Regions from separate parts of the Cytobacillus sp. T106 genome, predicted to be linked through region 2. Evidence: riboswitches for the same ligand, from Rfam matches in the RefSeq annotation. Region 2 holds a riboswitch; the other holds the start of a gene.
The links. A riboswitch is a leader RNA that binds a small molecule or an ion and turns the genes downstream of it on or off. The one in region 2 is predicted to bind glycine.
Positions count from the first base shown of each region.

Region 1: linked by a shared signal. The riboswitch ahead of ABU165_RS21540 (amino acid permease) and the one ahead of gcvT (glycine cleavage system aminomethyltransferase GcvT) in region 2 are both predicted to bind glycine.

Region 1 covers NZ_JBEUMK010000017.1:10,292-26,671, reverse strand. The annotation lists gene ABU165_RS21605 (GNAT family N-acetyltransferase) at 1-201, shown strand, start outside; gene ABU165_RS21600 (hypothetical protein) at 217-429, shown strand; gene ABU165_RS21595 (GNAT family N-acetyltransferase) at 442-651, shown strand; gene ABU165_RS21590 (DMT family transporter) at 753-1,697, shown strand; gene ABU165_RS21585 (STAS domain-containing protein) at 1,939-2,763, shown strand; gene ABU165_RS21580 (DUF3231 family protein) at 2,878-3,882, shown strand; gene ABU165_RS21575 (cation:proton antiporter) at 4,468-6,246, shown strand; gene ABU165_RS21570 (ABC transporter ATP-binding protein) at 6,320-7,015, opposite strand; gene ABU165_RS21565 (ABC transporter permease) at 7,033-8,496, opposite strand; gene ABU165_RS21560 (hypothetical protein) at 8,640-9,071, opposite strand; gene ABU165_RS21555 (DinB family protein) at 9,071-9,574, opposite strand; gene ABU165_RS21550 (uracil-DNA glycosylase family protein) at 9,641-10,348, opposite strand; gene ABU165_RS21545 (alkaline phosphatase) at 10,661-12,319, shown strand; glycine riboswitch at 12,477-12,556, shown strand; gene ABU165_RS21540 (amino acid permease) at 12,717-14,093, shown strand; gene ABU165_RS21535 (MBL fold metallo-hydrolase) at 14,163-15,023, shown strand; gene ABU165_RS21530 (hypothetical protein) at 15,034-15,168, shown strand; gene ABU165_RS21525 (copper homeostasis protein CutC) at 15,186-15,818, shown strand; gene ABU165_RS21520 (helix-turn-helix domain-containing protein) at 16,149-16,380, shown strand, end outside.
Region 2 covers NZ_JBEUMK010000001.1:489,843-506,222, forward strand. The annotation lists gene comGC (competence type IV pilus major pilin ComGC) at 1-122, shown strand, start outside; gene comGD (competence type IV pilus minor pilin ComGD) at 115-552, shown strand; gene ABU165_RS02425 (hypothetical protein) at 539-859, shown strand; gene comGF (competence type IV pilus minor pilin ComGF) at 804-1,286, shown strand; gene comGG (competence type IV pilus minor pilin ComGG) at 1,273-1,662, shown strand; gene ABU165_RS02440 (shikimate kinase) at 1,678-2,178, shown strand; gene ABU165_RS02445 (YqzE family protein) at 2,217-2,411, shown strand; gene ABU165_RS02450 (YqhG family protein) at 2,706-3,500, opposite strand; gene ABU165_RS02455 (DEAD/DEAH box helicase) at 3,478-5,166, opposite strand; glycine riboswitch at 5,411-5,498, shown strand; glycine riboswitch at 5,502-5,578, shown strand; gene gcvT (glycine cleavage system aminomethyltransferase GcvT) at 5,696-6,802, shown strand; gene gcvPA (aminomethyl-transferring glycine dehydrogenase subunit GcvPA) at 6,817-8,163, shown strand; gene gcvPB (aminomethyl-transferring glycine dehydrogenase subunit GcvPB) at 8,156-9,619, shown strand; gene ABU165_RS02475 (rhodanese-like domain-containing protein) at 9,846-10,229, opposite strand; gene ABU165_RS02480 (lipoate--protein ligase family protein) at 10,470-11,306, shown strand; gene ABU165_RS02485 (vitamin B12-dependent ribonucleotide reductase) at 11,663-14,212, shown strand; gene splB (spore photoproduct lyase) at 14,352-15,377, shown strand; gene ABU165_RS02495 (patatin-like phospholipase family protein) at 15,480-16,367, shown strand.

The sequences.
Region 1 (16,380 bases), on a different contig from region 2:
CTTGGGAAGCAGGTGGCGAAGGATATCTTTGGGCTGCATAAAGGCAGGTGGGAGATTTTCCAGATCGAGAAAAACAAGCCCGCCCAAGGGTTTTGGCGGTGTGTGATAGATGAATATACAAACGGGGAATTTACGGAGCGGGAGGATGAGCATAAGCGGGTCATACAAGAGTTTGTCAGCGGAACAAAGCAAAATACATAAATGCAGGGAGATATGATGATTTTTTTAAAAGAAGTAGACAGACATAATTTTTTTGATGTGATTGATTTAAAGGTAGCTGAAGAGCAGAAGTCATTTGTCGCGACGAATCTGTTCTCGCTGGCACAGGCGAAGGCATTTCCAGAGTGCAACTGCCTGGCAATCTACCATGAGGAAAAGCTGGTAGGATTTACGATGTACTGCATAGATTTTGACGATAAGGAATATTGAATCTACCGATTGATGATTGATGCCAAATATCAGTCCCAAGGCTATGGGAAAGCGGCGATGGAGAAGCTGATTGAGCTGATCAAGGAGGACAAGGACCACCAAGTGATCTATTTAAGCTTTGAGCCGGAGAACGACCGGGCGAAGGAAATGTATGAAAAGCTTGGATTTGAGGCTGACGGCCGGGTGATTGATGGGGAGATTGTTTATAGGCTGGGTTATTAAGACGGAGTTGGGCCGGGGGGACAGGTCCCTTGGCCCATTTTGGGCCAGAGGACCTGTCCCCATGGCCTTTCCCATGGCCTTTGAAAGGTGGAGAATCAAGCATGGACAGGCGTAAGGGAATACTTCTTGTTATGACTGGCGCGATGTTTTGGGGAATTGGCGGTACAGCGGCCAAGAAGCTTTTTCAGGATTTTCTGATTGATGTGGATTGGCTGGTGACAGTCCGGCTGCTCATTGCAGGGGTTTTGCTTTTAGCCGTCCAATACTTTGCAAAAGATCGTGCCCAGATCCTTGGTGTGTGGAAAAAGAAGAGCTCGGCTCTTCGTTTGATTATTTTTGGTCTGCTCGGAATGCTTGCTGTCCAATACACCTATATGGCATCGATTGAGCATGGAAATGCCGCGGTGGCAACGCTTCTGCAGTATTTGGCCCCTGTGATGATCATCTTATACCTGGTCCTCCGCAAACAAATGGTGCTGACGCGGGGAGATTTGCTGACCATCGCTTTGGCTTTGTTCGGAAGCTTCTTCTTGCTGACGAACGGCTCCATCTCGCAGTTATCTGTGCCGGTGCCAGCGGTCGTATGGGGAGTTTTGTCCGGGGCGGCTTTGGCCTTTTATACGCTGTATGCTGTGCCGCTGCTTAAGGAATACGATTCCCTTGTCATTGTCGGGTGGGCAATGGTGATTGGCGGGCTCGCGCTGAGCTTTGTCCATCCTCCCTGGCGAATGGACATTCTGAGCTTTACGGGAGAAGCTTATGTGTATTTAGCCTTTGTGGTCCTTTTTGGGACGATGATTGCCTTTTGGTTTTATATAGAAAGCCTGCAAAGCCTGCTCCCGAAGGAAACCAGCCTTTTGGGCAGCGTCGAGCCGCTTGCGGCTGTTCTGACAACCGTATTTTGGCTGAAGGAGCCTTTTGGTGTTTTTCAGTGGGCGGGTACGGCCTGTATTATAGGGATGATTTTATTTATTGCGCTGAAAAAAGAGCCTGCTGAGGGGAAGAGGCTGCCGGGTGGAAGAGAAGAGCCGCTGAGAGTAAGCTAGGGGTTCTATCTGACCCTCCAAAAGGGAGAGTCGCAAATATATAAAAAAACTCGCAAATATATCCAAAAACTCGCAAAGATAGGCTGAGGGTAGGCCGGGGGAAAAGATCATCTGGCCATCCTGATGCAAGGGACCCGACCCTCCGCTTCAAAAAAACTATAAAAACTGGTTTAACTGTTATAATATCCGGGTATAAGTAAATGTTTTTTATTCATATAGCACATAGTAGGGGGATGTAGTAATGAGTATCAAACGAATCTTGAAGGATGAGTTAGTGCAATTTATTAACAACCACGGGGAAGAGTTTGAAAACAAATTGCTGTCTGAAGCAGTGAATGTTTCTGGGAAGATCAATGAGATTTTAAATAAGGGGAATATTGACCTTCTAAAAAATGCGAGGAAGTTAATTTACTTTATTGTTGACCACAATGAAAGCGACCTTATCGCATTTGCTCAGGAAGAAGGGGTTGCCTGGGCAGGGCATTCTTTAACTCTTTCTTTGAAACTGGAATGGGTCCAGGCCATAAGAAGAACAACTTGGCACATTATCGGCAGCCTTAATGAGGAAAGAGATGAGAAGATTCCAGCTTCAGATTTTTTTGAGCTGGAAAAAGCGGTGAATGACCAGATTGACCAGTTTCTTAACAATTTCTTCTTAAGCTACTCAAAATATAAAGATACAATGCTTCTTAAACAGAGGGAAACGGTTGAACATCTATCTGTACCTATCATACCGGTCAGTGAAACGGTTTCTGTCCTGCCTCTGATTGGCTCGATGGATACGTACAGAGTTGAAATAATAGAAGAGAAGGTTCTAAATGAAATTGCAGCTACAAGGATCCAGACACTTGTTATTGACCTGTCAGGCATTGCCATGATGGAAAAAGATGTGATGGATGATTTTGAAAAGGTCCTGGCAGGAGTGGGCATGATGGGTTCAAAGGCCATTCTTACCGGGCTGAGGCCGGATCTTGTCAAAAAGATGGTCCGTGCCGGTATCCGCTTTGAGAAGGGTGCTGAAACAAAGGGGACGCTTCAAGAGACGTTAAAGGCATACCTGAAATAATCGACAAAGCAAGGCCGTTGAATCGGTCTTGCTTTATTTTTTTATCAAAAATTTCACCCCTCCGCTATGATGACTTTCTAAAAAAAGGACATAATATTTGCGAGGTGATTGGATATGGATAAGGAAAATTTCAAACTGACATCTTCTGAGATCGGTTCCTTGTGGGGAGAGTACATAAACGGAACAGCGGTTGATATAGTGAATAGATATATGTATTCCATTATTGAGGATGAAGAGATTAAAAGCATTTTTAATGAAGCGATCATGATATTCGAGCGGCAAAAAGCAAAATTAAAGGCGTTTATTGAGAACGAAGGTTTTCCTGTTCCTATTGGGTTTAACCAAACCGACCTGTACCCAGGTAAGCAGAGGTTGTTTACAGACACATTCTGCCTGAATTATTTAAATATCATGACTACACATGGACTGCTGGGGCACATCACATCATTAGGCATTTCGGTAAGGAAAGACTTAAGGTTATTTTACGGCGAATGTGATGAAGATGGGAAACAAATGTATCATCAAACTGTTGATTTATTGCTTGAGAAAGGACTTTTCCAAAGGGACCCGTTGTTTTATCCAGAAGGACAGCCTAAGTATGTCACAAACAAGGATTTTAAGGATGGTTTTTTCGGCAATGGCAGAACGCTTTCGGCACCGGAGGTCATCAGTATTTCTTTGAACATCAAAAAGAGCATTATGGCCAAAACTCTTTCGATTGCTTTCAGTCAAATTGCCCAGTCAGAAGAGGTAAGAAAGTTCTTAACCAGTTCTGAGAAGACTGCCGATGGCCAGATCAAATCTCTTTCTAAGATCATGCAGGCGGATAATCTGCCGGTGCCAAAGTCCTGGGAAACAGAAGTTACTGTATCAACGGAATCGCCTTTTTCCGATAAATTAATTATGTATCATATGGGATTCTTATTTCAAGCCGCCCAAAATTACCATGGTGCTGGCCTGGCTTCTGCAATGAGAACCGACCTGGTCACTACGTACGAAGCAACCATTCTGCAAAACCTGGTGGTTACAAAAAACTGGTTTGATATTATGGTGAAAAATAAGTGGCTCGAACAGCCTCCGCTGGCACCGAATAGAGCAGAAATGGCGAAGCGGAAATAGCTTAGAATGCCCTACGATCAGATAGGGCATTTTGCTGTTGAAGGCATCTTATGAAGCCTGAATGAGGGGAGGTAAGAAGTGAGCTGACGATAGCTGAGGTGAGATTCAGCGGGTTTGCCCTTTGCAATCTGCGCGGAGTATACACTGTATTTGGTGCCTGGTCCCGACTTTTTCTAAAGCTTGAAGCATTGGGGCCATACATCATTTTACTTAAATTTTAGTGATATCTAATATGACTTTGCTGACATATCACATATGGGGACACCGAGCTGGCCGGCAGCTCCAAGTATAAGCCCAATAATAGATTCTTTCGGAGAACCAGCAATTAAAATCACTGTAAAAAAATCAGATGATTGCTGAACTTATCTGTAATACCACATTAAAACCTCCTCTTTCCGGATTTTACCCTTCCGCAATTAGAAGTTACGGCCATCATGTTCTTCTATTTGAAAAGCGCCAAGGATCAATATCTGAAGCCAATCTATTTCTATACCGCCCAATAATTTGGTAAACTTTCCGGTATGTGATAAGTGAAAAATATGCCAATTGGAGAAGGTGATTGAGATTCAACCAGAATTTACTTTAATGAGCATAGTTATTGTGATTGTACTCGGTATGTTTTCGCAGTGGCTGGCGTGGCGGATTCAGTGGCCATCCATCGTAATCATGACGGTTGCCGGGCTTTTAATTGGCCCGATATTCGGCCTTGTCAATCCGCAGGAAGGGCTGGGGGAGCTGTACAGCCCGATTATCTCTCTTGCTGTTGCACTGATCTTATTTGAGGGCAGTACGAGCCTTGATATACGCGAGCTGAAAGGCATTTCCAAGTCTGTTTTTCGCATTGTAACACTTGGAGCACTCATTGCCTGGATCGGCGGTTCTTTAGCAGCCCACTATATTGCCGGGCTGGATCTTGAAATTTCCTTTATCATCGGCGGATTATTTGTAGTGACCGGGCCTACAGTCATCATCCCATTGCTCAGGCAGGCAAAATTGTCTGCCCGCGTCTCTTCGGTTCTGAAGTGGGAAGGAATCATTGTAGATCCAATTGGTCCTTTACTGGCCTTATTTGCTTATGAAATTATCAAAATTACCTTGGATGGACCTTTTCAGTTTAAAGATTTCATTCCGTTTTTTATCGAGGCCCTCCTGGCGACTTTAATCGGTCTTGTAATAGGGCTGCTTGTCAGCTTCCTGGTGAGCAGAGGATTGTTCCCTGAATACTTGAAATCACCGCTGATCTTTTGCTTTGTCCTGATTTGCTTCACGCTTGGCGAAGGGATCATGCATGAGACTGGGATGCTGGCTGTAACAGTCATGGGACTGACGCTTGCCCGGACGAAGAAGCATGTCCATTCAATCGGAAGCATCGGCCATTTTATGGAGAACATTTCGGTTATGCTGACGTCCACTGTCTTTATATTATTGACGGCCTCTTTGACAAGAGAGACGATTATGGACGTTTTCACGTGGCCGATCATTTTATTTGTCATCACTATGCTGTTTCTTATCAGGCCGGTGTCTATCTGGCTTTCCACAATCGGAACAGAGCTGACACTGCAGGAAAAAACACTCGTGAGCTGGATTGCGCCAAGGGGAATCGTTGCCTTGACGGTTTCAGGGTATTTTGCCGCTTTATTAATAGAAGATGGCTATTCAAATGCAACGATACTAACGCCGCTCACCTTGGCCCTTGTTTTTATTACGGTGTGCGCCCATGGCTTTTCCATCGGTCCGATTGCCCGGAAGCTGAAATTGGCAAATCCGGAGTCTTCAGGCGTCCTGATGGTGGGGGCGAGCAGTTTCGCGATTGCCTTCGCTAAGCATTTGAAGGAGATAAACGTTTCCGCCCTGATCACAGACACGTCCGCTGACCGCCTCTTCCTTGCAAAAAAGCTGGAGATTCCGACCTATCAGGGGGAGATCCTTTCCGAGCACAGCGATTTCGAAATCGACAAAAGCCCTTATAATTTCCTCCTGGCTATGAAAGGGAATGCAGCCTATAACGCGCTTGTTTGCCAAACCTATCTTCCTGAATTCGGATATAACCATACCTTCTCGCTGCCGACAGCAGAAAGGAAAACCGAGCATAAGGAAATCTCCACCGCGTTCAAAGCACATCTGCTGTTTGGAGAAGAAGCGACCTTTACTGAGCTGAACAGAATGGTCAATATCGGCTATAAACTGAAGACAATTGAAATTGACAGCAAGCAGACAGTGGAAAAAGAAGAAACGGAAACGGACAGAATTCCGCTATGCGTAAAAAGAAAGAACGGCAGCCTTGTTTTTTTCACCTTCAGCGAAAAGCCTGTACTAAATGAGGGAGATTTGCTAGTGGTGTTAGAGCAGGGGGAGAAAGAATAAATATAGGTGCCTGACCCATTCTGAGCTGTAAAGCAGCGTGGGCCAGGCACCTTTCCTATTTTTTCAGCAGCAATCAGACCAGGGTTTCAGCATATTCTCTTTTGTTCAAAGTAATCTTCCCCTTTGATAGCTTGATCGTAATGTCAGATTTCTCAGCAATATTCTGGTCATGGGTTACAACAATCACACATTTCCCTTCGTTATGAGCCAAGTCCTTCAGCAGGTTCACAATTTCGTTTGCTGTGTTTTCATCCAGATTTCCTGTCGGTTCATCGGCCACAATCAGATCAGCTTCGCAGCAGAGTGCCCGGGCAATCGAGACACGCTGCTGCTGGCCGCCGCTTAGTGTCAGCACTTTCTGGTGTGCCTGCCTGCTGGAGATGCCGACACGCTCCAGCATATTCAATGCGAATTCTTTTTTATTCTTATGGCTTGCCCCTGTGATTTCCATTGCCGTCATCACGTTTTGAAGCCCTGTCATATAGGGAAGCAGATTGTAAGATTGAAAAACAATGGATACATACTTATTGCGGAATTTCGTTAGCCCGATTTTCTTTATATCCTTCCCCTCATATACTACCGCTCCCTCTTTGGGAACATCCAGGGCGCTGCCGAGCGCAAGGAACGTCGTTTTTCCTGAACCGGATGGGCCGATGATTGTGTAAAAAGCCCCCCTCTCAAAGCTGACATTGATATTGTTAAGGATCATATGCTTTTTATTCTCTTGTTTGTACCAATAACTAATATTTTCAAATTTGAGTAAAGTCATTTTGTCTCCTCCATCCTTTAATCCTGTCTGCTCAATATCGTTTTAGGCTGAAGACGCAAAACCGTTAAGGATGGCAGCAGGGCAGACAGGGCTGCAATCAGAATGCCAATCATTGCAAGCATGGCAAGATCTTCTGCTGTGACGCTTACGTCCAATTCCTGAATGGTTTCAGCCTGCTCTGATTGAGCTTCAGGCATACCCGGCATTCCGCCCCCAAAGCGCATCCCCCCGCCGCGGAAGGATTCAGGTTCTGAGGTTTCCGCAGCTGACTGCAATTCCTGATTCAATAGCTGGTCGCTCACTTCTTTGGCCACGATATTGCCGCTGAGAGTAGCAATTCCGAGGGAAAGCGCCGCAACGAGAAGAATCTCAGCGATGAACTGGCCGGCCATTTTCCAGCGCCGTTCACCAATTGCCAAAAGGACGCCCATCTCATATTTGCGTTCACGAATCGACATCATCACAATCAGCCCCAAAATGATGGCACCTGCAATAGAGACAAGATAAACAATATTATTTGAAAAGCTTGCTACGTTCTCGATTGGCCCGACCATCTGCTGGTACAGCTGATCATTTGCATCAAGTTTAAAGGTTTCAAAATCAATGCTGCTCTCCTTTTTCGCCTGTGCGACAAAGCTTTCCATATCAGCAGGATCATCAATATAGTAAGTGGCACTGTCAATGGTCCCCTCATAGCCGCTGCCTTTAAGTGCAGCAGCATTGGTATAAGGCACATAAAGCTTGTTATATGGAATCATGGCAGTAAAGTCCATGCCCTGGTCAGAGCCTGTGGAAGCTGTTTGATAGATACCTTTGATTTGGAGCTCGAGTGTGGCCGAATCATCTCTTGGATTGGCCACTGTAATGGAGTCGCCCACCTTCAGTCCGTTTTCCTCTGCAAGAGTCTGTTCAATGAGAACAACGTTTTTTCCCAGGTCGTCTTCCGTAATATGTTCACCCTCGATGATTGAAGCAGTGCCGTCCATGAATTCCGCAGTGGAATCAGTAAAGCTTACTCCCTGAAGGCTGACGTCTCCCTGGGCCATCCCGCCGCCCATCCTGCCGCCCGGAGCAGCTGATTCTGTGGTGCCTTCTTCTGTTGTTCCTGACTCATTATTTGTGATTGGTTCAAAGCTTGAAGCAAGGGCGGTAGTAGAAGAATAGAAATTATAGCCTTTGATTTGTTCATATGAGGTCAGTTCTTCTGCTGCTTCTGCAGGAATCGGGGCAGACTGGAATCGCATGCGTTCTCCGTTCGTCTGCTGGGACTGCATCTGCTCGCGCATCTTTTCCATATCGACCTGCAGGGTGACGTTAGCGCCAAGCTTCTGCCGGGCAAGATCGCCAGATTTTTTGGCGGCAGTCTGAATGGATAGGCCGGCCAGAACCAGGACGCAAATGACAGTGAAAACAAAAATTTGCAGCAGGCTTTTACCTTTCCTGGCTTTCACGCTTAAAAAAGACCTTTTTAAAAAGTTCATACATTTCTCTCCTTTAGCCAAATTGGGTACAAGGCTAATCTTAAGAGGAATTTATGGCAAAAATGTGAACGAAGTATTGCCTAAAAAGGAATAAAAACAGGTGCCTGGCCCCGTATTGCATATCAGCGGGGAAGGCACCTGTTCTATTTCCGTTTCTTAAGGTAAAAAGCAATAGCGATGGCAGATGCCAGCAATAGAAGGGTGAGGAGAACATAAGGAACCAGATCCATCCAATGAGAAGGAGCCTCATGGGCAAAGGCTGCTTTTCGCCATTCATTGTCCGCAATTTCAACAGCTATGCCCTCGTCAGTTGGCAGATCCTTTATCTCAAAATAATTTGTACCAATCTGATATTCATTGGAAGCATTCCCGTAGTATTCTCCCGTCATGTCATCAGGGCGGGTTTCTACTTCGCCAATCTTCTCTCCGATTAGGCTTTCCGGCACGTTTTCATCTGTCACTTCATAAACATTTCCATCCCAGACGACGAAAGGGTAGGCCCAGCTTAATGCCTGGGCGGAAGCTGCGAAAATTATCAAAACGAATGGGAAAAGCAGCAGAGTTCTTTTCATCATCACATCTGCGGAGCTTCCATCCCCATCATGGCCCATTCCTCTTTGGCTGGGCCATAAACACCGGGAACCGTTAACCCGGCCTGGCGCATAAGGATGGTCATTTGCCCGCGATGGTGAATTTGGTGCTGGATGATGAAGAATAACAGCTGGCCGTTTGACATTCTTTGGCCGAAGAAGTCTTTTTCTTCGCTGAGAGTTTTATCTGTCCACTGCTCCTTGACTGCATGAGCGAGAGCGCTGCTCGCTTTTTGGTAGATATCAGAAATGAATTTGGCTGATTGGGGGACCGGATAGTCTTTGGCGGGTGCCTCAAAAGCCAGGCCGGTTTGAGAGGCCATTACACCGATTGCTGTTGCCGTATGCCAGGCAATCCTTCCCAGTGTCCAGTTCTGGGCTGTGACCTCCTGGGACAGGGATTCATCTGTCAGCTGGTCGAGGACCTTCTGTGTTGTATGTACTTCATAGTTCCATAGCTTTAAAAAACCATCCAATGTCTGAAACATCTTCATTCCTCCTTGCTTCAATTCTTCACCAATATATTCCCTGTCTGAAGAGATTTACCTGTTTTTTCAAGGAAATACTTTTGGTGTAATTGAAATGCTGCTGATGATGGACTTTTTTACAGAGTTGTAAAACGGTTTGCCTGCCCTGTAAAGATAATTAGGATGATAGGTGCGAAAAGCCTGGGGATGCAAAGATCCTTCCTTTAACCTTGCTAGTTTTCCAGCAGGTTCATGAGCGAGTGGATGATAGGTCAAATTCGGCCACTCGGCTTTCAGGTATTGGTCATATCGCGGTCCTGTGAAAAATAGAACCACGTCAGGCTTCAGGATCTCCAATTCTTCCCTGATCACAGGGAATGCTTCCTTTTGAATAGCTACCAGACTCTTCTTGGGAGCGCCTTTGCTGTTTTCCTTTCCTAGCTTGATAAGATTATTCCAGACTATCTCAACACGCTTGTCCGGGTAAGCTTCTTTTATATCCCCGGTATAATCTTTTACCGTGTTCCAAAAAGGCCCTCCATAGCGGAAGCACTTCCCCTCGCCAAAAAACCTGGAGTAGGTCCCCAGCAGCTCCTCTATGGATTTAGAGCCCAGGCTGCCTTCCCATGTATTCGTTTCCTGGCCCAAGAACATTACTTTTAAGTCGGCTTTTTGATATTGTTCCTCATCGTTTATTTTCAGAAGAAGAGGGTTGCTGAGATTGTTTCCTTCAAGAGAAGAGAGCATGCCTTTATAATATTTTTCGTATAAGTTATAAAGCTGTTTGTTTATCATCATATTCCCTTTCTTTTTTATCATATATGGATGACTTTACCACAAATTAGGGGCAGATGAAGGGTTGGTTAATTATCCTGCTTGCAAGGAGCATATTCTAAAAGGAGTTATGAGGAAATCATTAGGCACTGCTCACTTCAGCTCGGAACTTGAGCAGAATATCCTAATAAAATCTTACTTTTAACAAAGGATAAAACATGCCATATATCCTGTTTCCTGCAATTTACAATCACTTAACAGAATATCACAAGAAAATTAATACATCCTCATTATGCTGATAATTAGAAACTATCAATTAAAGGGGGATTTGAAATGAAGAATCATTTGAGGAATAAGGTTGCCGGGATTTCTGTGGCTGCGGCTGTTGCGTTTTCTTCTCTGGGATTTGCTGTAAACAATCACCTGGCTGAGGCAAAGGACAACAAGAAGAAAGAGCCTGCCAATGTCATTATGATGGTCATGGACGGGACAAGCGCAGGGGCCACTAACCTGGCGAGATGGTACAAAGGCGGGAATCTGGCGATGGATGAGATCCTCATCGGGGGGGTGCGCACCCATTCCGCAGAATCGGCAATCACGGATTCTGCACCTGCTGCAACGGCTTTAGCGACAGGCAATAAAAGCAATGACAAGGTAATCGGGCTTCTGCCTGCACTGGTGAATACACCGGGTGTCTCTCCAGTCAGCGAGAAGGATGCCCACAGACCGGTGGCCAATGTGCTCGAGGGGGCAAAGCTGGCTGGAAAGTCGACAGGAATCATTTCCACATCTGAAATTCAGCATGCAACGCCTGCAGGATTTTCATCACATGCGGCGCACCGCAGCAATTATCAGGACATTGCCGAGCAGCAGGTATACCAGGGCATTGATGTAGTCCTTGGCGGAGGCAAAGAATCTCTGGCACCAGGAACAACCAAGAATGCCCGCGTTGATGGCGAGAATCTATTGAATGTGATCAGCCAAAACGGCTACCAGTTTGTCGAGACAAAGGAAGCCCTCCTAAAATCGAAATCAAATAAAATCTGGGGCTCATTTGCGCCTTCCGCAATGGCCTATGACTTTGACCGAAAGGCTGCAAAGAGCAGCCAGCCTTCTCTGGCTGATATGACGAAAAAAGCGATCACAACGCTGGACAAGAACAAAGAAGGCTTCTTCCTGTTTGTTGAAGGAAGCAAGGTGGACTGGGCAGCGCATGCCAATGACACCGTCGGAATTCTTAGTGATGTACTGGCATTTGATGATGCAGTGAAAGAAGCACTCGATTTTGCGAAAAAAGACGGCAACACAATGGTCATCGCAGTCAGTGACCACGGAAACAGCGGAATCACAATGGGGAACGTCAACACAAACAGCAATTACCCGGAAATTCCTGTATCAGCTTATATCGACCCGCTGAAAAAAGCGTCCATGACACTTGAAGGGGCTTTAAGCCAACTGAAAGCAGACCGCTCAAACATGGAAAAAGTGGCCGGCCTGTACGGATTGGATAATCTGACAAAAGAAGAACTCGATAAATTGAAGGCGTCCGCAAACCTGCAGTCTGATATGGCCAAAATGCTCGCAAACCGCGCGAATATCGGCTTCTCGACTGGCGGGCATACCGGCGAGGATGTATTCTTGTACGCATATGGACCATCAAGGCCTTTTGGATTGATCGATAACACTGATATTGCTAAAGCAATGGCAAAGCATATGGGCTTCAACCTGAAATCCGTTACAGACAAGCTGTTCGTCAATGCGAAAGAGTCGTTTGAGAAAAAAGGCTACAAGACCCGCATTGATGTAACAGATGCGAACAACCCGGTCTTTATCGCAGAAAAAAGCAAGACAAAGATCGAACTGCCTGTGAACAAAAATATCGCTCATATCGTACAGAACAACAGGATTGTCACGAAAAAACTCGATGGCGTCACGGTCTTTAACGGAAAAGATTTCTATGTTTCCGAAAAGGCTTTGAATCTGTCTAAATAATGGTACAAGAGGTGCTTCCCCGGGGAGGCGCCTTTTTCTTTTTGTTAGAGAAGGAAAACGGAACGGTTGACAAACGACCCGTACGCTACTATTATATAAAAAATATTGCTGTATAATTTCATACCAAGCTATGAATGCCATGGGTCGTGCTGTGGCAGGAGCAGCTTCTGGAGAGACCGCGGGTTTCCGCGGCGCCGAAGGGTTCACCATCTCAGGCAAAAGGACAGAAGAGTATTGGATATACATTTGGCATGCTTTATGACTTGCCTTTATATTCGTTATTCTGATGATCAGGAGATTGGGGATTCCCCAGTCTCTTTTTTTATTGCAGTAAAACTTTGTGTTCAATAGTTCACATCTAAGGGGTCAGACCCCATTTTAAGAGGAGGAATCAGGAATGGCACAGCAGGAGTTAAAAAGAGATTTAGCCAATCGGCATGTACAGTTGATCGCGATTGGCGGCACGATTGGGACAGGGTTGTTCCTTGGGTCCGGAAAAGCGATCCAGCAGGCCGGCCCGTCCATCATCCTTGCATATCTGCTCGTCGGAACCGCCTTGTTTTTTGTCATGAGGGCACTTGGGGAGCTGCTCTTATCAAAAGCGGGCTATCAATCTTTCACAGATATCGCCGAAGATTATCTTGGGCCGCGGGCAGCTTTTGTGACAGGCTGGACCTATTGGTTCTGCTGGATCATGACCGCGATGGCCGATGTAATCGCAGTCGGCGTCTATGTTCAATACTGGTTCGACATCCCGCAATGGGTGCCGGCCATCATCTCCTTGATTATCCTGCTCGGATTCAACCTGCTGACGGTCAAGCTGTTCGGGGAGCTGGAGTTCTGGTTTGCCCTAATAAAAGTAATTACGATCCTTGGGCTGATCGCAGTCGGCATCTTCCTGCTGATCACCGGATTTAAGACCGATGCGGGAACCGTTTCGCTGAGCAATCTCTGGGAACATGGCGGAGCATTCCCGAACGGGGCGGCAGGATTCTTATTTTCCTTCCAGATGGTAGTCTTTGCCTTCGTTGGCGTGGAACTCGTTGGCGTTTCGGCAGCGGAAACGAGCAGCCCGCAGAAAAATATCCCGGCTGCCATCAATAAGATCCCGCTCCGCATCCTGTTTTTCTATGTAGGCGCCCTGATCGTCCTTTTGTCGATCAATCCATGGACAGACCTGAATGCAGCAGAAAGTCCCTTTGTGAAAACCTTCAGCCTCATCGGGATCCCGGTTGCAGCTGGAATCATCAATTTCGTCGTCCTGACTTCAGCTGCATCTGCCTGCAACAGCGGGCTGTTCTCAACGAGCCGGATTCTGTTCAGCCTAAGCAAAAACAATCAGGCACCGGCACGTCTGAACAGGCTGAATAAGCAGCATGTACCGGCCAACGCTCTGTGGCTGTCTGCCCTGGTCGTATCAGTGGGGGCTCTTTTAAGCAAGCTCTTGCCAGGACAGGCGTTTGCCATTGTGACCACCATCAGCGCAATCTGCTTCATCTGGGTATGGGGCGTCATCCTGATCTGCCATCTGAAGTATAAAAGAACGCGCCCTGAGCTGCATGCGGAATCTGCTTTCAAGGCACCGTTCACTCCATTAGTGAATTATCTCGTTCTCGCATTGTTTGCGATGATCCTCCTGATCATGCTGATTGCCGAAGAAACAAGGCCGGCGCTCCTGCTGACGCCTGTGTGGTTCCTTCTGCTGTATGTAGTCTATTTTTACAGAGGGAAGAAGAAGAAGGAAGAAGTGCCTGCGGTTAAAGGAGTACATTAAGATGGCCATGATTATCTCCCTGAATTATGCTATAAAGAAAGGGCATAGAAATCAGCCAAAGGAGATTGAATGATGGAGCAAGAATTGGTTCTATGGTCAGACAGGATTTCATATTTAACGCCTGTCGGCCCGACAGACAGGCCGATCCTGATGGCTGTCTCGGGGGATAAGCATACCTTAATGATAGATGCCGGCAATTCTGCGGCACACGCAAAGCTATTTTTGGAAAAATTAAAAGAAGCGGGTAGGCCGGAGCCAACTGTGGCAGCCATTACCCATTGGCATTGGGACCATATCTTTGGGCTTGAATCCCTGGATATCCCGTCGATTGCCTCTGTTGATACAAGGGTGGAGATGGAAAAACTGGTCCCATTTAAGTGGGATGACCGATCACTGGACGAGCGGGTTGAGGAGGGAATTGAGATCCAGTTCTGTGCGGATGCGATCAAGGAAGAATTCCCGCAGCAGGAACGGCCTATCCGGATCAGCCTGCCGGACATAACATTCAAGGATGAAATGACGATCGACCTTGGCGGCATCACCTGCGTCCTGAAGCAGGTGGGCGGAGACCACGCCCCTGATTCGGTCATTATTTATATAAAAGAAGAGAGGATCGCCTTTCTGGCCGATGCGACTGCGCCGAAGATGTATGCGCCAACCTGGCGTTTTACGGCCAAGGCAACACTCGACATGCTTGATAAAATTGAGATGTTCAATGCGGATACGTATATCATCTCCCACTGGAAGCCTATTACAAAAGAAGAATACCAGGCGGAGGCGAGTCTGCTCCGGACTCTGTCCCACTTAGTGGCAGCGTACGAAGGCGATCAGGACAAGATGAAAAAAGGCCTTGAAGCGTTTTACGGCCGGCCGCTTACCAATGAAGAACAAGAAACGCTCATGTACTTTGTGAATGGTTTTATAGGATAGGGGGATGAAGATGGCGAAAAAGAGATGGCTGGTGATCCTGCTGCTTCTATTAATTGCAGCAGGCGTATTGGATATCCTATTTGAGGGGCTGTTTTTTCAAATGCTGCCCGATTCAATCCAAACTAATTTAAGGGACATGCTTTAAGCCGAAAGGATGAGAAGATGCTGAAGGAAGTGTGTGTAGAAAATCTGACACTGATTCCCGAGAAGATCAGTAAAGGCGCCCAACGCGTGGAGCTGTGCGATAATCTTTCGGTCGGAGGGACAACCATAAGTCATGGTGTTGCGGTGAAGGCAATTGAATATTGCCGCGGGCATAACGTGGGAGTCATGGCAATGGTGAGGCCGAGGGGCGGAAATTTTGTCTATAGTGCGGAAGAGATTGAAATTATGAAAGAAGACATTGTCCACCTTGTGCAGCTCGGTGCAGATGGCGTGGTATTCGGCTGCCTGACAGAGGATCGCTGGATTGATGAGGGGGCAATGAAAGCTTTATTGGAGCTTGCGGAAGGGCTGGAGACTGTTTTTCATATGGCGTTTGACCATATCCTGCCGGACAAACAGCTGCAGGCCATCGATTGGCTCGCCGAGCATGGTGTGGACCGGATTTTGACGCATGGCGGGCCAGCGGATTCTGAGATCCTTGGGAATCTGCCGCGTCTTCAGGAGTATATGGATTATGCAGCCGGCCGGATTACCATTATGCCGGGCGGCGGGATTACGGATAAGAATCTGCCTGAGATTGCGGCGGAGCTGGATATTCGAGAGATTCATGGGACTAGGATTGTTGGGTAAGTGCGAATTAGTGGGAGGGGAGGCCGTGCTGGGGACGGTCTCTTTTTTTGTGTGCCCGCAAGATGGGCAGCTTGCAAATATATCGTGAAAGTCGCAAACAAAAAGGTAAAGTCGCAAATATCTTCCAGGAGTCGCAAATATCTCACGAAACTCGCAAATAAACTCGAAAACTCGCAAATAAGCGCCTGGAAATTCCTTCTGCCAGTTAAAAAAATCCCCCCGCAAACAGATAATGCCCTAACCAAGCATTCCCTTCTGAGGAATGTTGACAAAACGTCAACACTCTCTGTAATATTGATAGAAGTGATATAGCTAGAAAGGAAAGAGAGCATGGCAGAGAATAGCAAGGAAATTGGCGGGCTTCTGAAGGGGCTGCTGAAAGAGCGCTCACTTTCGATGAGAAAGCTGGGCCAGCTGGCGGGGATCGATCCAGCGGTGATCTCGAAGATCGTCAACGGAAAGCGCAAGGCGACCCCTGAGCATCTGCAGCGGTTTGCCGAGCATTTGAACGTTCCGATCTCCAGATTATATGAGGCCGCTGGCTATCCGCTCGGCCCCGCGT
Region 2 (16,380 bases):
CTTCGGGAGTAGAGGAGCTTGTAAGCGAGGGATATTTAAAAGAAGGCGAAACATCCTGTCCGAACGGCAGCAGCATCTCTATCAGTGCGGATGGGGAGGTCACGCAGCTGAATAATGGCTAAAGGTGAAAGTGGATTCACGCTCGTTGAAACACTGCTTATCTTCTCAATTTTTCTTCTGGTCTCTTCTCTGGCTGCTGTTTATATCGTCCCTCAGGCAAGCCGGCTTGAAAGCAGGCTGTTTTTGTCTCAGCTTCAATCAGACCTCTTTTTCGCACAGCAATATGCGATTTCCCGCCAGGAGACCATTTCCTTTTATATATTTCCGGACGAAAACCGTTATATCGCCACCCCGCCCAATTCTGCCGCTATTATCGACAGAAGCTATGAGGAGGATATCGCCATATACGAAGATACAATGAAGTTATCCTTCCGTTTTCTCCCAAGCGGGAATGTAAGCAGCTTCGGTTCACTGTATGCCGAAGCCGGCGGGGAAACATACAGGATCACGTTTTTAATAGGGAAAGGAAGGTTTTATATTGTTAAAGAATAAAGGCTTCTTTCTTGCGGAGCTTATCCTCAGCCTGTCTGCCTGGCTCGTTTCTGCCTGTGTGCTGTTTCCGCTGTTCCTCCATGCCTCAGACCAGGCGGAGGAACACAGAAAAAGCTCTGAAGCGGTGCAGGCCTTATATGAATATCTTCAGATGAAAGCTGCGGGATCGGCCCATTCTGTGCTTCACCATGAAGCCTATCCCATAGAGGAGATGGAATTGGATGGACTGAGTGTGGAGGTTTGTGTTCACTATGAGAAAAAGAACGGGAAACACGAAAGAATTTGTGACATTTATTTTAAGGAATAATGGCTTTACGCTGGCTGAGATGCTCTTCGGCTTTAGCATCTTCCTCATCATTGCTTCACTGCTCCCTCTTTCGCTCAGATACCTGGCTGATGGGGAAGCATCGGAAATGAGGCTTCAAAGAATGGAATGGGAAATCTTTTCTGCACAGCTGAAAAAAGAGGTTCATATGAGCGTAAATATTGAAGTAAATGAAGGGCGGCTGACGCTTGCGGGGAGCGGTGAGTCTGTCAGCTTTGAAAGGTACGGCAGCAATCTAAGAAGGAGAGTCAACGGGCAAGGGCATGAAGTGGTTTTGCAGAATATCCAGGCGGCCTCGTTTTCCTTTCAGGGCAAGAGCCTTCTCGTAGAGGCGCAAAGCCGCAACGGGGAAAATTTTCACACAGTGATTGTGCCATTTATAGAGGTGAACCAGAATGCTCCGGAATGAAAAAGGGTTTGCTTTTCCTGTGTCTCTGAGCATTCTTCTGGCTTCCTGCTTATCGCTTCTTATCCTGCTGGGGCAGAATGTGTCAGAAGCAGAATTGCTGAACGAAAAAGAACAAATCCTCAAACAGGATTATTATTTGCTCAGCTCTGTCAAAAGGCTTGAGAGGCACCTGGCGGATGTGGAGGAGGATGAAACCCTCCAGCCTGGCAGCTTTATATTTAAAGAAGGGACTGTGACATATACAATGACAGAACTGGCGGGCTCTCTCTTCGAAATCTCCTTTACCCTGGCGATAGGATCCCGGAAACCGATTGTTTCATATGCGTTTTATGACAGAGACCGCGGAAAAATGATAAAATGGACAGAAAAAAAGTGAACGGAGATCCGCCTGATGAATACAATCTACTTAATCGGCTTTATGGGAGCGGGGAAGACCACTGTCGGCAGAGAGCTTTCCTGTGTTCTTGGGAAGCCTGCGGTTGATATGGATGAGGAAATAGAAAAGGAAGCAGGCATCAGCATCAAGGAGATGTTTGCCCAGAAAGGCGAGGAATATTTCCGTAAGCTGGAAACGCAAATGCTGAAGCGTTTGTCGGCAAGGGACATCATCGTCACTACAGGGGGAGGTGTCGTCTTAAGGAAGGAAAACCGCGACCTTCTAAAAAACACCGGGACTGTCCTGTTCCTGCATGCCTCTCCTGAGGAAACAATTAAAAGGCTTGCTGCTGATACGGCACGTCCGCTGCTCGAGGGCGGGCTTGAACAGAAAGTAAAAGTTCTCTATCAATCGAGGCTTCCATTGTATAAGGAAGCTGCCGACCATATTATTGAGACTGATGGGAGGACAATCGGTTCCATCACGGCAGAAGCGCAGCTGTGTTTGAAAAGCTGACGGCCGGGACATACTTTGACTAAAGAGAGGTGTGTCCGATGAAAACCAATGATTATGTGAAATATGTCACCCAGACTTTTGTGAAGTATATGGACCAGCCGAAGGATGAGCGGAAAAAACAGAAGGAAAGCCGCAAGGATGAAAAAGAGCCGTTCCTATTCAAATGGTTCGGAATCATCCCATATGCACTGCTGGCTGGGCTGAAAAAAGGTAAAGCGGCAAAACGGCAATAGAAAAAGGCGTTATGAGGAGCCTGGCCTGAGAAATAGGAGTGTATGGTCCAGTCCGGCGGCGGGGAGTATGATATGCCGGAAATAAAAAAAGAGAAGTGCGGGCCGGGCCTGCACTTCTCTTATTTTTTTCGGGAGATGAAGAAGTATATACTGGAAACTATCCAGGGGTGATGATAAGGAAGTACAGCCTTAAGATACTCCCTTATCTTGTACCAGCTTATGCTGCAGCAGGATAAGAGGAGCGGCGAATACCGGACAGGCATCGAAAATGTGTGAAAGCCATGCTGTTTCTGCCTAAACGGCCGTATCTGTCAGATAGAAAAGCCCGCCATTCACGATGCTGACATTGACTTTTGGCTCATATTGCTCCTGCAGGGCGGTTTTTTCATTTTCGTAGGTCTCGTTCCGTTCTTCCATATCTTCATAAAAATGTTCAAGCAGATCAAGATCCTTCTTCCATCGTTCCCTTGCCTCGTCAGCCCAGCCGTGCTCCTCTGAATCAATCTGCGACTTCAGGAATCCTTCGATCCTGCTGATGCCGCTCTTTGGCATGATCAGAGGCGACAATGTAAACGAATAGTCGGGGATCTTCGGTGTAAGCTGCAGCTGAAGCAGGCGGTCATGGAAGTTTTCAACCATTTGGCCATTGAGCAGCTGCAGACCGATCGATTTGAATACATCTCTTTTCCGGTCGCATTGATAAGAAATTTTTACATTCATGCAAAGCCACGGCCTTAAAGGCGTCTGCCTGCCCGGCGGGGAAGAATGCTGTTCGTACAGACGGATGTAGCCTGCAAGGCTCCGTGCTGATTGAAATATCTGATGCAGGCGCGGAGAACCGAAATGGATCGTTTCTCCCTTCAAGTCGGGAGGCGCAAGCTGCCGGTTAGTAATGAACGTCAGCTTCATCGGGTTCGGGATGCCTCCGGTTTTTTCAAGATAATGCCAGTAGAAAGGACGGTTCATCAGCTCTTTATCAAGCTCAATTGTCAGCTGGACTGTCATATAGCCGGGCCCCTCCTCAGTGATATCACAGCCGTTTGCGGTAAAATAGCGTGCCAGGAATTTACGTATTTCCTGCTGCTGCATGTGCGCCGCCCTCCTTCATTTCTTCAGCAAGCTGTATCATGCTATTCAAGTTCTCCATTTTGATTCTCATCTCTCCCTCTGAAGCCGATCTTCCAAAAATATCAGTCAGATGGTCCTCGATGCTTCCGAACTCAAGCTTGGCGAGGATATCATCAAGCTCCCCGATGACTTTTTCAAACAGATGAATCTTCTCATACAGCAATTTGAGAATATGTTCTTCAACAGTATCCTTGACTGCGAAATTATAAATCATCACATCTTTTTCCTGGCCCAAACGGTGGATCCTTCCGATTCTTTGTTCAAGGCGCATCGGATTCCATGGCAGGTCATAATTGATAATATGGTTGCAGAATTGGAGGTTGATCCCTTCACCTCCGGCCTCTGTCGCAATCAGGACCTGGACATTGTTCTTGAACAGCTCTCTCATCCAATCCTTCTTACCCCTTTTGAAACCGCCCCTGAAAGGGACAGAACTGATGCCGTGCTGCTTCAGGAACCATTGGAGGTAAAGCTGGGTCGCCCTGTATTCTGTGAAAACGATGACCTTATCGTCAATGCCTTTGATAAGCTCGAGCGCTTTTTCTGCTTTAGAATTTCTCTGAACCTTCTCCACTTTGCTGACCAGGAACTGAATCTGTTCCTGAAACATATCAGAAGGGGCCTCCTGCCTGGAAACCATATTGCGGAGCGTATAAAAGACTGCCTCCCGGCTGCTGCAGGCCTCGCGCTGCAGGGTCATGACGGAGAACTGGCTTGAATTGACCCAATCTCCTTCCCCTCTCAATTCTGTAACAGATTCGTACAGATCTCTTTCTTCCTTGGAAAATTCAATCGGGATGGTTTCTACATGCCGTTTTGTCCATTCAATCCCGGTATCAGCCCGCCTGTTCCGGATCATCACTTTATTGACCAGCTCTTTCAGGTGGGCATTGTCATCGAGCGAGCGTGAATCCTTCTTATATTTTTCATAAAAAGCTGTTTCATTACCCAGATGGCCAGGCTTCAAGAGAGAAACGAGGTTGAAAATCTCGCTTATCCTGTTCTGGATCGGTGTAGCAGTAAGGAGAAGGCAGAATTTCTTTTTCAGGCTCTGGACAAATTCATAGTTTTTCGTTTTGCTGTTTTTCAGCTTATGAGCTTCATCGATGATAATCAAATCATAATCAAGTGAAAAAATGATGTCGCGGTGCGGATTCCTTTTGGCTGTATCTATGGAAGATACCACCACATCGCACTGCTCCCACACATAAGCCTTGCGCTGGGCAACTGCCGGTATGTAGAATTTTGTGTTCAGCTCGATTTCCCACTGGGTGACAAGAGAGGCTGGAACCAGGATAAGGACTTTTTTCACGAGACCCCTAATCATATATTCTTTTAGTATCAGTCCCGCTTCAATTGTTTTTCCGAGCCCGACCTCATCGGCCAGTATCGCTTTTCCGTTCATATTCTCAACTACCTGCCTGGCAACTTCCAGCTGGTGGGGAAGCGGCGTCAGGTCCGGCAAGTGCCCCGGAGCCTGGAGGCCATTGAATTCGGGGATGATGGTATGCTGCTCGACCTCTGCAGCAAGTCTGTAAAGCTCCCAATTCCCCCAAGGTCCGTCATTGGATATTCTTGATAGAAACTCGGTTTGCCATGTAGAATCAAAATCGATCTGGACTGGCATGGTAAAACACTCCTTCGCTTGTAGTTAAGCCCCTCTTGGCAATGCCCCCGGGGAGTCCTGCGGGTAAAAAGAAGCGTCTCAAATTATATATTGCCCAATCTGAAATAGGATGGTAGGATGATAATAGCTTTGAATGTTTCGAAATTTGTCATTAAACAAATTTTGGCTCCGAACGGCCATCAGCAGCATGCTGCGGATTCTTCATTGAATAGTATGGCCATATTGGAAAAAATTATAAATGCGGATGAGAATAAGGGGAGAGACTGTGTATACAGCGCCGAAGGAGCAAGCATTCATGTGAATCTCTCAGGCAAAAGAACCCTTGTTGGACGCGGCTCTGGAGAGTGCTTCATTTAGGAAGCCACCAAAGGGGAAAACCGGTAAAGGTAAACTTTCAGGTGCCAGGACAGAGACCCTCGTTAGGAACGGGGGATTTCTCTGTCCTTTTTTCGTGCCCAAAACCTTCAGGCGTTCAAGCCTCATGGTTAGCAATCTTGTATTTATTATTTGGATCAAGGGGGACAAGTGAATGTCACAGCTAAAACGTACACCATTATATGAGGAATACCGGAAGCTTGGAGCAAAAACCATCGATTTTGGCGGCTGGGACCTGCCGGTGCAGTTCACTGGCATCAAAGATGAGCACGAAGCCGTAAGAACAAAAGCAGGCCTGTTTGATGTATCCCATATGGGAGAGATAGAAGTGAAAGGGCAAGCCAGCCAGGATTTTCTGCAAAAAATGATGACCAATGATATCTCCAAGCTCAAAAGCGGCGGTGCACAATATACCGCGATGTGCTATGAAAGCGGCGGCACTGTTGACGATTTGCTTGTGTATAAATTCGAGGATGATCACTATCTGCTGGTTGTCAATGCGGCAAACATAGAAAAGGATTATCAGTGGCTTGAAGATCATCTGATTGACGGCGCTGACATCAGGAATCTATCTGATCAGACTGCCCAGCTTGCTTTGCAGGGACCTGCAGCTGAAGGGATTCTCCAGAAGCTTGCAGGCGAAAAGGATCTAAGCGAAATTGGCTTTTTTAAATTCAGCAGTGACGTGGATCTGAATGGAAAGAAAGCGCTCGTTTCCCGCACCGGCTATACGGGCGAAGATGGATTCGAGATCTACTGCCATTCGGATGATGCCTCAAGCATCTGGAATGATATCCTTGAAGCCGGAAAAGAAGAAGGTGTGCTGCCTTGCGGGCTCGGCTGCCGCGACACCCTGAGGTTTGAAGCAAACCTTGCGCTGTACGGGCAGGAGCTGTCGCCAGACATTACCCCCCTTGAAGCCGGGATCGGTTTTGCTGTAAAGATTAATAAAGAAGCAGATTTCATCGGCAAGCCTGTCCTCAAGCAGCAAAAAGAAAATGGTGTGCCGAGAAAGCTGGTCGGGCTTGAAATGATTGACAGGGGAATCCCGCGCCACGGATATCCGGTGCTGGCGGATGGAGAGCAGGTCGGCGAAGTGACGACAGGCACACAATCACCGACCCTGAAGAAGAACATCGGCCTCGCCCTGATCAAGACCCAATATGCGGAGCTTGGCAATGAGGTAGAAGTTGAAATCCGTGGCAAACGGCTGAAAGCAGTTATAGCTGCCACACCTTTTTATAAAAGAGATAAGAAGTGACGGAGGGGAAAAACATGACGCATCGCTATCTGCCTATGACAGAAACAGACAAAAAGGAAATGCTTGAGAAGATCGGGGCAAGTTCGATTGATGAACTGTTCAGTGATATACCTGAAGCTGTCAGGTTTAAGGGAGAGTACAATATTAAACCGGCAAAGCCGGAAACGGCATTATTGAAGGAGCTTACCAAGCTGGCAGGAAAGAATGCCGACCTCAGGTCCAATTCATCCTTCCTCGGAGCCGGTGTCTATGATCATTATATGCCGGTGATTGTGGACCACGTCATTTCCCGCTCAGAATTCTATACGGCCTATACACCGTATCAGCCGGAGATTTCGCAGGGGGAGCTGCAGGCCATCTTTGAATTCCAGACGATGATCTGCGAACTGACTGGCATGGATGTAGCCAATTCTTCCATGTATGACGGCGGCACTGCCCTCGCTGAGGCAGCCATGCTTTCAGCTGGCCAGACGCGCCGCAAGAAAATCCTGATCTCCGAGGCTGTACATCCGGAATCGAAGGATGTTGTCAGAAGTTATGCAAAGGGGCAATATATTGAGGTTGTTGAAATTCCGCATAAGGACGGAATCACAGATATGGATGCGCTGAAAGAGCAGATGGACAGCGATACAGCTGCAGTCATTGTTCAATACCCTAACTTCTTCGGCCGCATAGAGCCGCTGAAAGAGCTTGAGGAAGTCATCCATGCCCAAAAATCCATGTTCGTTGTATCAAGCAATCCGCTTTCCTTGGGCGCATTAACGCCTCCAGGCAAGTTTGGCGCCGATATTGTGGCAGGGGATGCGCAGCCATTCGGGATCCCTACGGCATTCGGGGGACCTCATTGCGGTTATTTTGCCGTCACCTCCAAACTGATGAGAAAGGTGCCGGGCCGCCTTGTCGGGCAGACGATTGATGAAGAAGGCCGCCGCGGCTTCGTACTTACCCTTCAGGCAAGGGAACAGCATATCCGCCGTGATAAAGCGACTTCCAACATCTGCTCCAACCAGGCCTTGAATGCTCTTGCTGCATCTGTCGCCATGACAGCCCTTGGCAAAAAGGGAGTCAGGGATATTGCCGTCCAGAATATGCAGAAAGCCCGCTATGCCAGGGATCAGTTCAAGAAGGCCGGATTCGAGCTTGCCTTTGAAGGCCCGATCTTTAATGAATTTGTCGTAAAGCTGAATGCACCAGTCAAGGAGATCAATAAGAGCCTGCTCGATAAAGAAATCATCGGCGGCTATGATCTTGGCAGAAGCTATCGTTCACTGGAAAACCATATGCTGGTTGCCGTGACAGAGCTTCGCACGAAAGAAGAAATCGATACTTTTGTTAAAGAATTGGGGGATTACCATGCATAATCAAGACCAGCCGCTGATTTTTGAAATAAGCAAGCCGGGCCGCACAGGCTACAGCCTGCCGGAACTCGATGTACCTGAAGTGGATGTGGCTGAATTGCTGCCTGAAGGATACCTGCGTGAAGAAGAGCCTGAGCTTCCGGAAGTATCGGAATTGGACATCATGAGGCACTATACTGCTCTCTCAAAAAGGAATCATGGCGTGGATTCAGGTTTTTATCCGCTGGGATCATGCACAATGAAATACAATCCGAAGATCAATGAAAATGTAGCACGCTTTAACGGTTTTGCCCATATTCATCCCCTGCAGGAGGAAAGCTCTGTCCAGGGTGCATTGGAGCTGATGTATGACCTTCAGGAGCATTTGATTGAGATTACCGGAATGGACGAAGTGACGCTGCAGCCGGCAGCAGGTGCACACGGGGAATGGACAGGGCTGATGATGATCAGGGCTTTCCATGAATCCAATGGCGACACCGGCAGGACAAAGGTTATTGTCCCGGATTCAGCCCACGGGACAAATCCGGCATCAGCAACGGTCGCCGGCTTTGAAACCGTCACCGTTAAATCGAATGAGAACGGCCTAGTAGACCTTGAGGATCTGCGCCGGGTAGTCGGATCCGATACAGCTGCCCTGATGCTGACGAACCCGAACACGCTTGGACTGTTTGAAGAAAACATTCTTGAAATGGCAGAGATTGTGCATGGTGCCGGCGGCAAGCTTTATTATGACGGTGCCAACCTGAATGCGGTCCTTTCCAAAGCGCGCCCTGGAGATATGGGATTCGATGTTGTCCATCTGAATCTCCATAAAACATTCACAGGACCTCACGGAGGGGGAGGACCCGGGTCAGGTCCGGTCGGCGTCAAGAAAGACCTGATACCATATCTGCCTAAACCGATCGTTGCTAAGCGCGGTGAGGAATTTGTCCTTGATTATGACCGACCGCAATCGATTGGAAGGGTCAAACCGTATTATGGAAACTTCGGCATCAATGTGCGCGCTTATACTTATATCCGCACAATGGGGCCGGACGGCTTGAAAAATGTCACCGAATTCGCAGTCCTGAATGCGAATTATATGATGAGGCGCCTGGCGGAATACTACGATCTGCCATTCGACAGGCACTGCAAGCATGAGTTTGTACTCAGCGGCAAGCGCCAGAAAAAGCTTGGCGTCAGAACGCTTGACATTGCGAAGCGCCTGCTCGACTTCGGCTATCATCCGCCTACCATCTACTTCCCGCTGAATGTAGAAGAATGCATCATGATCGAGCCGACTGAAACAGAATCAAAAGAAACACTGGACAGCTTCATTGAAGCCATGATCCAGATTGCCAGGGAAGCGGAGGAAAATCCTGAAATCGTGCAGGAAGCGCCGCATACGACGGTCATCGGCCGCCTGGATGAGACCCTGGCTGCAAGAAAACCGGTCCTCCGGTATAAGAAAGAAGCTTAAGTTTCATGGCATTGAGGGGCGAAACACGGCATCAGCGCTGTGCTTCGCCCTATCTCTTTTGGCTTAGTATGTTCCCTGTTGATTTTGGGCACATTCGTGTGAAACTCTGTTTCTAACGCATATTTATTCTTGAAATGGAGTAATGCTTCATATGATCACACGGAAAAAGGGTCCCGCCTTAAGGCTGGACCCTTTCTTGCTCATGTATAGAAGGGAAGTGCTTCCCTTATTTCTTCGCTTTAATTTTGCCTGACCATTTTTTAAAGCCGCCCTGCAGCTGGTGGAGATCTTTATAGCCTCTGCGGTATAAAAACTGGGCTGCACGTCCGCTGCGCATCCCGCTTTGGCAGTACAGATACACAGGCTTGTCCGGACGGATTTCCTTCATGCGCATTTTCATCTGGGATAACGGGATATTTCTGGAGCCGAGGATGTGGCCGGCATCGAATTCATTCGGCTCCCGGACATCAATCAGCTGAGCCTTCCGGTATCCTGCGCGGAATTCATCCTCTGTCAGGGTCTTGACGACTTTGCGCTGATAGAGCCATGTAACGACAGAGTAGGTAACAAAGCCCCCGATAATGATTAAAAGAATATAAAGTGTATCCAATGTGACTTCTCCTTTCACGTATAGCTACGCCAGCTTTTATTATATAAGCCGGCAGGCATGTGAGTAAAGGAATTCCTGCAAAATTCACGTATTTCTCACGTTTTCGGATTTGCTGGAGACAAAGCGGGCGAGACGGTAAATTGAAATATTAGGCAAGGGCTGTTTGCTTTGTTTTTTCCGCCCATTTTGATAGACTAGAGAACATGTGCAAGACTCATAACATGAAAAAGAGGGTTACATATGCTAAAAGAAACTTGGAGATTTATTGATTCGGGATATGGTTCCCCATCTTTCAATATGGCTTTGGATGAGGCACTCCTCGAGTGGAACAGCGAGGGAAAGATCCCGCCTGTCATCCGCTTCTACGGATGGGAGCCGGCAACGCTTTCCATTGGCTATTTTCAAAAAGCGGAAAAGGAAATTGATATGGATGCAGTCAAAAAGCACGGGCTGGGGTTTGTCCGCCGTCCGACAGGCGGAAGGGGCGTCCTGCATGAACATGAGCTCACATACAGCGTCATCGTTTCAGAGGACCATCCTGAAATGCCGAAAACAGTCACAGAGGCCTACCGGGTGATTTCTGAAGGAATCCTTAAGGGATTCCACAATCTTGGAATGGATGCCTATTTTGCTGTTCCGAAGACAGCCGAGGAAAGGGAGTCGCTGAAGAACCCGCGTTCCTCCGTCTGCTTTGATGCACCAAGCTGGTATGAGCTTGTTGTTGAGGGAAGAAAGGTTGCCGGAAGCGCCCAGACAAGGCAGAAGGGTGTTATCCTCCAGCATGGATCCATCCTCCTCGACCTTGATGAAGATAAGCTTTTCAGCCTGTTCAAGTATCCGAATGACCGTGTGAAGGAAAGGATGCAGAGAGCGTTCAAAAGCAAAGCCGTTGCCATCAACGAGCTGAGCCGGGACAAAGTTACAATCGGGCAGGCCAAGGAAGCCTTCAGAAAGGGCTTTGAAGAAGGTCTTGACATTCATCTTGAACCTTATGAGCTTTCCGCCGAAGAAATGGAATATGTGAACAAAATTGCAAAAGACCGATATGAAAACGATGAATGGAACTTTAAAAGATAAAAAGCGGCCCTGTCGCTTTTTTTCTGTTTGATACAGAAAATGGCACACCCAGAATATGAATATTTTTCCAAGGGGTCCGTATATAAAACGCAAGCCCCGAAATTTGCCGAAAATAATCGTTTACTGTCATTAATCGGACAATATCTCTTCTTATCTCTGAAATCTAGTTTTTTCTGCGTTTGACAAAATCAAATTGATTTGACCTCCAATACAATATATAGTGGTGTCGAAAATATTTTATATACTATATATTGATTTTGAGGTTTTGGATATGATAACTTAAGGGTATTCAAAAAAACAAATAGAAGCTTGGCTTTCTATTATTAATAGAAAGATACATTGAAGGAGCTGTGTGTATGTCTGTCGTTCTAGGACAAAAAGCAAAAGTGAACATCGAACAATTAAACAAGGATATCCGCCTATTTCCCCAGGTGCATCCGATCACCCCTGATATGAAAATCACCCATAAAGGGGTTTCCCGTCTGGTCATGCTGGACCGCTATACTTTCAAGGATACAGAAAAGATTACTCTGGCGAACGGGGACTTCGTTGTCCTGACGGTCAAAGAAGATCCAAAATTCCCTGCCCGCGGCCTCGGCTTCATCCAGGAGATTGACTGGGAGAACAAGACAGCCAAAGTATTGGTGGAGGAAGAATTCCGCGGAGTACTGGATAATCCGGACGAACCGGTGATTACGAAATCGCTGGATGTGATTGAGAAGCCGCTTGAAATCTATTATGAGCAGATTGCAAAGCGCAATGCGACAGGCCTGGCAGCTGCAGAGGCAACAGAAGAGAAGCGCAAAGAATGGTTTGAGAAATTCTACCACGAGCTTGTGAGCCTGAACTTCATCCCTGCCGGAAGGGTGCTTTACGGTGCTGGCGCGGATACGGATGTTACTTACTTTAACTGCTATGTCATGCCGTTTGTACAGGATTCCCGGGAAGGGATTTCAGAGCATCGCAAGCAGGTAATGGAAATCATGAGCAGGGGCGGCGGCGTCGGAACAAACGGATCGACCTTAAGGCCGCGCAACACGCTGGCCCGCGGAGTGAACGGCAAATCTTCCGGTTCGGTTTCATGGCTTGATGATATTGCGAAACTGACTCATTTGGTTGAACAGGGCGGATCAAGGAGAGGTGCGCAAATGATCATGCTCACCGACTGGCATCCTGATATCATCGAATTCATCATCTCAAAAATGCAAAACCCGCGCATCCTCCGTTTCCTGCTGGAAAACACACAGGATGAAACAATCAAGCGCTATGCCAGTGAAAAGCTGAAGTTCACTCCGCTGACTGAGCAGGAGACCAATATGTATCAGGGAATCATCAACTATAAGCAAATCCCCGGTCTTGGCGGCTTCAGCGAGAAAATCATCAAGGATGCGGAAAATAAGCTTGCTGCCGGAGGCAATTATACTGTCCATAATCCTGAGTTCCTGACTGGCGCCAATATTTCCGTGTGCCTGACAAAGGATTTCATGGATGCCGTTGAAAAAGATGCAGAGTATGAGCTGCGCTTCCCTGATGTGGAGTCATATGATGCTGAAACGATGAAGATCTACAATGAAGAATGGCATAAAATCGGTGATGTCCGCGAATGGGAAAAGCTGGGCCACAAAGTGCGCACCTACCGCAAAATTAAGGCAAAAGAGCTTTGGAACCTGATCAATATCTGCGCAACTTATTCAGCGGAGCCAGGCATTTTCTTCATCGACAATGCGAATGATATGACAAATGCACAAGCCTACGGACAGAAGGTAGTAGCGACAAACCCTTGCGGAGAGCAGCCGCTGGCGCCTTACTCTGTCTGCAATCTCGCCGCTGTCAATCTTGCTGAAATGGCTGACAAGGAAAACAAAACGGTCGACTTTGAAAAGCTGGCCCGCACTGTAGAAGTTGGCGTCCGCATGCAGGATAACGTCATTGACGCGACACCATACTTCCTTGAAGAAAACAAAAAGCAGGCTCTGGGAGAGCGCCGTGTCGGACTTGGTGTAATGGGGCTGCATGATCTGCTGATTTACTGTGAAACAGAATACGGTTCAGAAAAAGGCAATGAACTGATCGACAAAGTATTTGAAACGATTGCTGTAACCGCATATAAAGCTTCAGTTGAGCTGGCAGGTGAAAAAGGCAGCTTCCCGTTTCTTACAGGGGCAACGGATGAAGAAACAAACAGGCTCCGCCAGAACTTCACAGAGACTGGATTTATGCAGAAAATGCCAGAAGATGTGAGACAGTCCATCCTTGAAAAAGGAATCCGCAATTCCCACCTGCTGACTGTAGCACCGACAGGATCCACAGGTACAATGGTCGGGGTGTCTACAGGGCTTGAGCCATACTTCTCCTTCTCTTATTTCAGGAGCGGCCGATTAGGGAAGTTCATTGAGGTGAAGGCAGATATCGTACAAGAGTATCTGGACCGCAACCCCGACGCAGATCCTGAGAACCTGCCGGAATGGTTTATTTCCGCTATGGAGCTTTCCCCTGAAGCGCATGCTGATGTTCAATGTGTCATCCAGCGCTGGATTGACAGTTCTATAAGCAAGACGGTCAATGCACCGAAGGGCTATAGCGTTGAACAGGTGGAAGGTGTGTATGAACGCCTGTACCGCGGCGGAGCGAAAGGCGGAACAGTATATGTCGACGGTTCCCGCGACTCGCAGGTCCTTACGCTGAAAGCGGAAGAAAACACCTTCGATGAGGAAGAAACGAAAGAGGAAAAGCCGAAGCAGCGTGTTGTGCTGGTTGACACAATCAGTGACCTCAGATCGACAGATGTAACCATCGGCTCTGAAGTAGGCAACACCTGCCCGGTATGCCGCCAAGGCAAGGTAAAAGAAATCGGCGGCTGCAATACCTGCACAAACTGTAATGCCCAATTGAAATGCGGCTTGTAAAATTTTCATAAACAGTAAAAAGAGGATGGAAAAATTTTTCCGTCCTCTTTTTTTTGGTTTTGCCCCAATAATGCTCATACTACAAAAAAGTGCCGGCGACATGCCTGAGCCAAGCAAACATAGAAACGGGGTTATAAAGATGAAACCATTCATGCCGCAGCTTGTGTATATAGAACCGAAAGCGCTTGAATATCCTTTGGGAAAGGAGCTGAAGGAGAAATTTGAGGAGCTAGGCATCGAAATCCGCGAAACCACTTCCCACAACCAGGTGCGCGGCATCCCGGGGAATAATGAGCTTCAGCAGTACCGGAATGCAAAATCGACACTCGTAGTAGGCATCAGGAGGACGCTCAAATTCGATACGTCCAAACCGTCAGCCGAGTATGCCATCCCGCTTGCAACAGGATGCATGGGGCATTGCCATTACTGCTATCTGCAGACAACCCTTGGGAGCAAGCCGTATATCCGCACATATGTAAACCTTGAGGATATCTTTGCTCAGGCTGAAAAATATATGGAGGAGCGGGCGCCTGAAGTCACCCGATTTGAAGCTGCCTGTACCTCGGATATTGTAGGGCTTGACCATTTGACGCACTCATTGAAAAAGACGATTGAATTCATCGGGGGGACAGAGTATGGAAGACTCCGCTTTGTGACTAAGTACCACCATGTCGACCATCTGCTTGATGCCAAGCATAATGGCAAGACAAGGTTCCGCTTCAGCGTCAATTCACGATATGTAATCAAGAATTTTGAACCGGGCACCTCCACTTTCGATGAACGGCTCGAAGCGGCCAGGAAGGTTGCAGGGGCGGGATATCCTTTAGGTTTTATCGTGGCGCCAATCTATCTTCATGAAAACTGGAAAGAAGGATATTATGAGCTTTTTGAAAGGCTGAAGCAGTCGCTGGATGGCATAGAGCTTAAAGATCTTACTTTTGAACTCATTCAGCACCGTTTCACTAAGCCTGCCAAGAAGGTCATAGAAAAACGCTATCCGAAAACAAAGCTTGAAATGGATGAAGAAAAGCGGAAATATAAGTGGGGCCGCTACGGGATAGGAAAATATGTATACCAGAACGATGAAGCAAAGGAAATGGAAGAAACCATCCGAAGTTATGTCCATTCCTTTTTTCCGGAAGCAGAAGTCCAGTATTTTACGTAACCTGATATTTTATCCTGAATAATTAATTTGTCCGCCGTACTATTTTTGCAGCTGCCCGATTAAAGATGTATCAAGCAGGTATCATCGACGGGGGTGGCTTGCATGTATATAGACGGCGTTTTTTCGGGCGGCGGCATTAAAGGCTTTGCGCTGATCGGTGCTTTGGAGGTCATTGAGCAGAAAGGATTCCGCTTTGAAAGGGTGGCCGGCACGAGCGCGGGCTCGATTGTTGCCGGACTTTCTGCTGCAGGATACACAAGCAGCGAAATGTTCGATCTGATGAATGAACTTGACTTGAAAAAGCTGCTGGATGCCAGGAGGACGCTGCTTCCATTTACGGCAGCTAAGTGGCTGCTCTTGTATTGGCGACTTGGATTGTACAAGGGAAACGAGTTGGAAAGGTGGATTGCAGAAAAGCTCGCTGCAAGGGGGATCCGTACATTTGGCGACCTCGCACCACAGAAGCTTAGAGTCATTGCATCAGATCTGACCAACGGCCGGCTTGTCGTCTTACCGGATGATTTAATGAGCTACGGGGTCGACCCTGGCCGATTCTCCGTAGCGAAGGCTATCCGGATGAGCTGCAGCCTGCCTTATTTTTTTGAACCGGTCAAACTGAAGTCTTATGAAGGAGAAACAAGTCTCTTAGTCGATGGGGGAGTGCTGAGCAATTTTCCGATGTGGCTCTTTGACAAGGAAAATGTCAAAAAGCTCCGGCCAGTACTTGGGATCAAGCTGAGCCATGATGTCTTGAACAGGGAGAAAAATAAAATCAATAATGCGATCCAGCTCTATGAGGCGCTCTTTGAGACAATGAAGGATGCCCATGATGCACGCTATATTTCCCGGAAGCATGCAAAGAATATCATTTTTGTTCCGACAGAGGGCATCGTTTCTACAGAATTTGGCCTTACCGCTGAAAGAAAAGAAGAGCTGCTGGAGCTCGGGAGGCGGTCAGCGAGGAAATTTTTTTCTCAATGGACCTATTGAGGGAATTAAAAAG